Regions from separate parts of the Clostridium sp. Marseille-Q5894 genome, predicted to be linked through region 2. Evidence: riboswitches for the same ligand, from Rfam matches in the RefSeq annotation. Region 2 holds a riboswitch; the other holds the start of a gene.
The links. A riboswitch is a leader RNA that binds a small molecule or an ion and turns the genes downstream of it on or off. The one in region 2 is predicted to bind lysine.
Positions count from the first base shown of each region.

Region 1: it holds a riboswitch for lysine, as region 2 does, so the genes downstream of both, OC535_RS04645 (ABC transporter permease subunit) here and OC535_RS08500 (ACT domain-containing protein) in region 2, are expected to answer to the same signal.

Region 1 covers NZ_CAMPPT010000002.1:408,462-412,835, forward strand. The annotation lists gene pckA (phosphoenolpyruvate carboxykinase (ATP)) at 1-180, shown strand, start outside; gene OC535_RS04625 (hypothetical protein) at 265-606, opposite strand; gene OC535_RS04630 (sugar O-acetyltransferase) at 858-1,436, shown strand; gene OC535_RS04635 (hypothetical protein) at 1,448-1,840, shown strand; gene OC535_RS04640 (NUDIX hydrolase) at 1,960-2,529, shown strand; lysine riboswitch at 2,577-2,743, shown strand; gene OC535_RS04645 (ABC transporter permease subunit) at 2,800-4,371, shown strand; gene OC535_RS04650 (amino acid ABC transporter ATP-binding protein) at 4,371-4,374, shown strand, end outside.
Region 2 covers NZ_CAMPPT010000004.1:293,382-297,755, reverse strand. The annotation lists gene OC535_RS08510 (discoidin domain-containing protein) at 1-163, shown strand, start outside; gene OC535_RS08505 (dicarboxylate/amino acid:cation symporter) at 503-1,804, shown strand; lysine riboswitch at 2,002-2,175, shown strand; gene OC535_RS08500 (ACT domain-containing protein) at 2,235-2,705, shown strand; gene dapA (4-hydroxy-tetrahydrodipicolinate synthase) at 2,715-3,608, shown strand; gene dapB (4-hydroxy-tetrahydrodipicolinate reductase) at 3,610-4,353, shown strand; gene lysA (diaminopimelate decarboxylase) at 4,367-4,374, shown strand, end outside.

The DNA of each region.
Region 1 (4,374 bases), on a different contig from region 2:
CCACAAGAATTATTGGACCCAAGTTCAACCTGGCTGCATAAAAGTGAATATGATAAAACAGCTCGTAAACTAGTAGAAATGTTTGTTGAAAACTTTAAGAATTATGATCATTTCCCACAAGCAATTATTGATGCGGGCCCAGGGGTTCCAAGTTATAAAGTTAAGAAAAATAAATTATAATTGAAAATATAATATTTTATAGTAGATTCTAAGTAAGGAAGATGAAAAATTGATTTATCAATAAATTCTTCCTTTATTTATTTTCTAAATACTATAAACATAAAAAATATGATATATAACAGCAAATACAAGAATGAATGACAAAAAAAGATGAATTTTATTCCAAATCATAGAATCTCTATTAATAAGATATGCTGACAAAATTAAAACGAGCATAATTAACCACGCAATCATTCCGCTAGCCATTCCAGCATTATGTCCGGCTAAGATTCCATGAAGCAAAGAAAAAACGGCTAATAATATTGCATATGTTTTATGATAACTTAATAATTTAGGAAAAATCCCTTCCTTTTTTAAAGGAACCAGCATACATAGAAGCAATAGAACTATGCATAATATTAAAATAAGATGCTTAAAGAAAAACATAATAACAGAACCTCCAGTTTATTTTTAGAAATTATCACTGTCGAATTATAACGATTAAAGAGGCAAAGTCAATCAATGAAAGGGATACAGTTTTATATATAGGATATATTATTAAAAATAAGTGATAAATATGAAAGCAATTATTTTTAGATTAGAAAAAGAATTACTAATTTGCTTTTATTGTAGACATAATATTAATGTGATATAATTTTGCATATTCATTTAATAGTTAGAAGATGAAAGGATCAATGATGAGTGAGAAAGAAAAAATGATTAATGGAAAAATTTATGATCCATTAAATCCAAGATTAGTTTTAGAGCGTGATAAAGCGAGTAGACTTTGTCAACGATATAATCAAAAAAAGTTTCATGAAATTAGAATGCAAAATAGGTTAATGAAAAAATTAATTAATACTAGCGGTAATTTTTGGATCAAGCCGCCATTTTTCTGCGATTATGGTTATAACATATATATAGGTGAAAATGTTATGTTGAATTATGGCTGCATCTTACTTGATGTCTGTCCAATCAGAATTGGCGCTTATACATTAATTGGACCTAATGTTCAAATATATACAGCCTGCCACAGCCTTGATCCCGAAGAAAGAATGAAAAATATTGAATATGGCAAAGCTGTAACGATCGGTAATAATGTCTGGATTGGCGGTGGTGCGATTATTTTACCTGGTGTAACTATTGGTGATAATGCTGTGATCGGTGCCGGAGCAGTAGTAAGTAAGGATATTCCAGCTAATGTGGTTGCCACTGGTAATCCTTGTCGAATTTTGCGAAATATTGATGATAATGATCGATTAGTAAAAAATAAATAAGGTGCTGAATAATGGAAGATAAATTATCAAATTTAATAGCTAGATATAATGCTGATAAAGAATTAAATAATCTAAAAGATATTTTAGATTATTTACAAAGTAAATCTGTTTATATTTATACGACAATCAAAATTTCTAAACAAAAATTAAAGCAAATACCCAAAGATGATTTATTAATGATTTTAAATAATATATCAATTATAAATAATCGACAATATTTTTCTGTTTATTCTAATAACAGTTTTGCCTCTAATCAATCATATTGTTTAGAAGTAAATATGATCGACTGCCTACAATTTATGAAAAAGATGGCTAAGACTGATGAAATAATCATTGATCCAAATACAGAAAATAGTTTGATTTTAGACAAAAACACAATAAAATATCTTAAATATTATCGATAATAAAAAAGGAACAGTATGGAAAAGTTAAATTACAAAATAGATCTTATAGCTAATTACCAAAATACAGTTAAATGGAAATTAAGAAATTTTTTAAAATCAATGATCATAGGTGTTAAGATATGTTTTTAAAAGAATTAGAAAAGTTTGTTTCAGAAGATGAATTTGAAGCTAAAGAGCTTCAAATTATCAAAAAATTCATTAAGGAAAATCCCGACAACTTGACTCGAAACAATGAAATAGCACACATAACTGTATCAGCATGGATCACGAATTCTTCTTTAGATAAAGTTTTAATGATATATCATAATATTTATGATTCTTGGAGTTGGCCAGGAGGTCATCTCGATGATAATGAAAATTTAGTTCAAGCAGCCAGGCGTGAAGTTAGAGAAGAAACGGGAATTGAAAATTTGAAGCTTTTAACTGATACTTGTATTTCAGTAGAAATACTGCCAGTTCAAGCACATTATAAAAATGATAAGATCGTTCCGGCGCATCTTCATCTCAATATTTCATATGCTTTTATGGCTGATGAAAAGCAGAGTATTAGACCTAAACTTGATGAAAATAAAGCCGTAAAATGGCTTATGATCAATGAAATAGATAAGCTGGTAACTGAAAAAAATATGCTGTTTATCTATCATAAAATTATCAAGCGGATATCAAATTTAGATAAATATAAGAGGTAAATTTATTTATATTGACAAACTTCTTAGATTAAGATATTGTTAAAGAGAAAAAGGATAGAGGTTGCAAAGCGTCAGAGTACTATAGTGAGTAGGCATACGATGATCTATAGGAAAGGTAATCTTTGCCGATAGATAATAAGTGGCAATTTATTATCTAGGGGCTGTAGGGAATACTTACAGCACTCCTTCAGTTATGAAGGGCGCTATTAACGCAAAATAAAAGTCGTGTTAATAGCACGACTTTTTTAATATCAAGTGAGGAGAAGGGAAATGAAAAAACTATTAAAAATCTTTACAGCATTCATATTAGTATTTTCAATACTAGTACCAGTAAATACTGTAAAGGCCGAAGAAGATGATGACAATACATTTGTTGTCGGGATGGAATGTAATTATGCACCGTTTAACTGGACTCAGGTCAATGAGACGGATACGACAGTGCCCTTAGAAGGCAGTGGTTATGCCGATGGTTATGATGTAACTATCGCCCGAGCTATTGCTAAACATTTAGGAAAAGAGCTAGTAATTAAAAAAATGAGCTGGGATGGTTTGGAACCAGCATTACAAGCTGGAGTCATTGATGCTATTATTGCGGGGATGACTGATACTGCTGATCGTCGCCAAAGGGTTGATTTTACACAAACATATTATGAATCACAAATGGTTTTAATTGTAAGAAAAGGTGATCAGTTAGAAGATGCTAAAAGTCTAAAAGACTTTTCTAATAAAAAAGTATTAGGACAATTAAATACTTTATACGATACTGTTATTGATCAAATACCAAATGTTAAACATGCTACAGCATTAGAAGATTATCCAGCGATGGTAATGCAGTTAAATAATGAATTAGTTGATGCTGTGACAGCTGAATTACCTGTAGCTGCGGGAATCATTGCAACAAATCCCGATTTAACGTATGTTGAATTTGACGAAGGAAAAGGATTTGATGTTGATTTAACAGATACTTCAGTATCGATTGCTGTAAATAAAGATAATCCAGAATTGAAAGATGCAATCAATGAATATCTTGATACTTTGTCTGATGAAGACAAAAAAGAAATGATGGATGAAGCAATTGAAAGAATTCCAGCTACTATTACAAGTTTAAGTAGTAATATTTTTGTTGCTGCTAAGCAGATTTTTGAAGTATATAGTCCGTTATTTTTTAGTGGGATCGGTTCTACTTTAACTTTGGCTTTTGGGGGAACGATCTTAGGATTATTGATTGGTTTGATAATTGGTGCGATTCGAGCAATCAAAGTTGAAGAAAGAGATAGTCTAGTAAGTAAAACTATTAAAAGAATTGCATGGATAATTACGACTTTATACATTGAAATATTTAGAGGTACACCAATGATGGTTCAAGGAGCATTTATCTATTATGGCCTTAAAAATATCGTTCATTGGGATCCTTTTACAGCAGGTATCTTTGTTATTACGATCAATACCGGAGCTTATATGGCTGAAATCGTTCGTTCCGGAATACAATCAGTTGATAAAGGACAAAGTGAAGCGGCTAGAAGTATTGGAATGAATAACATTCAAACAATGATTTATATTATTTTACCACAGGCCATTAAAAATTCTTTCCCATCTATCGGTAATGAATTTGTAATCAATATTAAAGATAGTAGTGTGTTAAATGTTATTGCTGTTACTGAGTTATTCTATCAGGCAAAGAGTGTTGCTGGTAGTTTATATGCGTTTGTTCCAACATACTTTGTTGTTGCATTGATCTATCTATGTTTAACATTCCCAACAACAAGAATCTTGAATTATATTGAAAATAGAATGAATCGAAAAAAAGCTATTTCTTTTGATGCAGAAGGGAGTGTAAAATAATGG
Region 2 (4,374 bases):
TGTCAATATAGCAGATATGAATGTATCAGCACCAGTAAAATCTGGAGATACGACAGTAAGTATAAAAACAGGTGATGATATAACTATTATTACACCAATTACAATGTTGGCATTAAGTACTGCTTTATACTATCTTTCTAAAAAGAAAAAATATTGGAATTAAAAATTAAATTGTATTTAATAGTATATAAAATATATTAAATCTAAAGAGTGGTGGTAACACTGCTCTTTAATTTTTGAAAAATATTAAAAAGGATAGTTATATAATATTTATAAATTAAATTATATATAACTTGACAATTTTTTTTATATATTATAATGTATTAACATACTATTCATATAGGAAAAGAGGTAAAAGTTATGAACTTTGTATTAGAACTACAATTACGAAATAATTTTAGAATGGGACGATGTTGTTGCTGTTTTTTTAATAAAGAGTAACAATTTAATTATATTGTGCTCTTTATTCTAATATACATTAAAGAGAAAAGGGGACAATTAAATGAATAAAAATATTTTAGAATTAGGAGCTTTAGTGCTTGCTGTTATATTTTTTATATTAATTTATTTTCTTAAAAAGAAAAAAGTTGATTTTAGTGTGCTAACTATTTTAGCAGTAGGTTTAGGAATAATAGTTGGTTTAATTTTTAAGGAAAATTATCTTTATTTAGAAGCTATAGGAACGATATATGCTAATCTTATTTCTGCAATTGTTGTACCACTGCTGTTATTTAGTATTATTTCCAGTATTACTAATCTACAAGCTTCTATTAAATTAAAAAAAGTAAGTTTAAAAACAATAATTTACTTATTATTAAATACATTTACTGCTAGTTTAATTACATTGATTCTTGCAGTAATAACAAAAATAGGTAGTGGATTTAATTATGAACTTTCTACAAATTATAAAGCAACGGAAGTTCCTTCATTTGTAGATACAATTACTGGGTTATTTCCCAAAAATCTTATTAATAGCTGGTTAAATGGGGAAGTAGTACCAATAGTAATTTTTGCTATTATTGTAGCTATTGCATATAATAGAATAGTTAATAAAGATCCTAAGAAAGTAAAACCGTTTAAACAATTTATTGATGCAGGTAATCGGGTATTAGGTGAAGTAGTTAATTTTGTAATAGGTTTTACACCATATGCAGTCTTAGCTTTGATTGCCCGAGCAGTAAGTAAGAGTACTATAGATGATATTATTCCATTACTAAGTATTTTGGGATTAGCATATTTATTGAGCATAATTCAAATATTTGGGGTTGAAAGCATATTGTTAAAAGTAATTGGAAAACTAAATCCTATTAAATTTTTTAAAGGAATATGGCCAGCTGGAGTAGTAGCATTTACATCTCAAAGTAGTATTGGTACGATTCCGGTAACAATTCGTCAATTAGTGAGTAAAATTGGTGTAAATGAAGATATTGCATCATTTACAGCTAGTTTAGGTGCTAATTTAGGTATGCCTGGATGTGCTGGTATATGGCCGACATTATTAGCAGTATTTGCAATTAATGTTTTAAATATAGATTATTCAATAGGACAATATTTATTTTTAGTAGTCTTGGCAGTAGTTGTATCTATAGGAACGGTAGGAGTTCCTGGAACAGCAACGATTACAGCAACAGCAGTATTTGCAGCAGCTGGTTTACCAATTGAAATAATTGTATTGTTAGCACCGATTTCAAGTATTGTAGATATGGCTAGAACTGCAACAAATGTTATTGGAGCAGCAACCGCAGCTACATTAGTAGCAAAATCTGAAAAAGAGTTAAATATAGATATTTATAATGGAATATAGCATATTAATTAAATTCGTAACTAAGGTTTATTAGTTATGAATTTTTAATATATAAGAAATAAATCATAATAAGGTAGAGATATTCATATATTGAGATATAAAGCCAAAAAACATTATTAAATATATATAAAAACATTGCATAAAGCGGTATAATTAGTATTGTAATATGATGTTGATTGTGATATATTGTAGGAAAGTTGTAAGATAGAGGCGCGAATAGTTATGAAGTTTTTATTGGATGATGCAAACTAGATAAAAATAGAGGAACTTTCGCCGAAGGGATAAATGATTGCATGCATTTATACTCTGGGCTTATAGAGAATATCTATAAGACTGTCATTATCGAATGGTAATGGTGAGCTATCATTGTTCATACGTGTTTATGTTGCAATGATACTCATTGCAATTTTTTTTGTAAAGGAGAGCAATGATGGAAAAGATTATTGAAGCAGTGAGTTATGAAGAAAATATTATTCAGTTAAAATTGACAAATGTACCAAAACATCCAATGATAATTGCCAAGATTTTTACGATTTTAAGCAATTGTGATGTTAATATTGATATGATTTCTCAAGTGATGATTGAAGATGCGATGCAGATAGAAATAACATTAGATGAAAAATATCAAAAAAATTTAAATGAAGCAATAATGTGTTTAAAAAAAGAAGTTAAACAATTAGAGATTGCGACTAATCGAAAATATTTTAAAATTGCTGTTGGTGGAAAGTTGATCGAAGTCACACCAGGAGCAGCGGCAAAAGTATTTACTATTTTAGGTGAAAATAATATACATTTTTATCAAGTAACTACGTCAAAAAGAACAATTTCGTTTATCGTTGATAAAAAAGACAAAGATTTAGCAATGAAAAAATTAGATGAAACTTTTGGCTTAAATATATAGGAGGAAATTATGGCTATTTTTGAAGGAAGTGCAGTTGCACTAGTATTACCAATGCATGAAGACGGAAGTATTGATTATGATGGATTTAAAAGACAAGTACAAAGAATGATCGATGGAGGTGTTAAAGCTTTATTAGTTAATGGAACAACTGGTGAAACAGCAACTATTCATATTGATGATGAATTTAAATTACTAGATATTACATTAGAAATGGCGCAAGGAACTGGTATAAAAGTTATTGCTGGAGCAGGATCTAATGATACAGCGACAGCATTAAGAAAAGCTAAATATGCTAAAGAAAAAGGTGCTGATGCTATTTTAGTTGTTACACCATATTATAATAAAACAAGTCAACGTGGGTTGATTACTCATTATACTACTATTGCAGATGCTGTTGATATTCCAATGATTCTTTATAATGTTCCAGGAAGAACTGGGGTAAAAATAAATGTAGAGACAGTTGTAGAACTAGCAAAGCATAAAAATATTGTTGCTATGAAAGATGCAACTGATGATATAGCTTATGCAATGGAAGTTCTAGCAAAAACTCAAGGTATGGATTTTGATATGTATTCAGGATGTGATGATAATATTCTGCCATTTATTTGTGCTGGGGGAAAAGGAGTAATTTCAGTATTATCAAACATCTATCCTCGTCAAACTGAATTATTAACTCAGTTAGCACTAAAAGGTGACTTGCCAAAAGCTCAAGAACTTGCGTATGCATTAGAACCAGTTAGTCGTTACTTATTTGCTGATATTAATCCAATTATGCCTAAAGCAGCATTAGCTAAAATGGGTGTTTGTAGAGCAACATTAAGATTACCATTAATTGAAACAACAGAAGAAAATAAAAAACTATTATTTGATGCGATGGATGCATTTGAAAAATTGGGGTTCTAAGATGAAAGTAATAGTATATGGTTATGGATTAATGGGTAAAAAAGTTGCTAATAAGGTAAGAAGCCAAAATGATATGGATCTAGTGGCTGTTGTAAGTTATGAGTTTGATGAAAAGATTCCAGAAAAAAGCTATAGTTCTTTAACGGAGTGTGGAGAAAAAGCCGATGTTATCATCGACTTTTCTCACCCTAATAATTTAGATGACATATTATCTTATGCTTTGACAAATAAGACAAAGTTAGTAATTGCAACAACAGGCTATAATGATGAACAGCTAACAAAAATTAAAGAAGCTGCAAAACAAATTCCGATTTTTCAATCATATAACACATCATATGGAGTACAAATGGTAACCAAAATATTACGTCAAGTGGCTAAAGAATTTTATCAGGCAGGATATGATATTGAAATTCTTGAAAAACATCATAATCAAAAAATAGATGCGCCATCAGGAACTGCTAAATTACTATATGAGGTGATGGAAGAAGAAATTGGTGAAACTACTGCTGTGACTGATCGAAGTTCATTACATGAAAAAAGAAAGCATGAACAAATCGGTATTCAAGCAATGCGTGGTGGAACAATTTTTGGTGAACATACAGTTATGTTTGCAGGAATTGATGAAATAATTGAAATAAAGCACACTGCTTTATCAAAAGAAGTATTTGTCCAAGGAGCAATTAGTGCTGCCTATGCATTAATTGATAAAGATAATGGTCTTTATACATTGAAGTCATTGTATTAATTAGGGGGATATTATGGTATT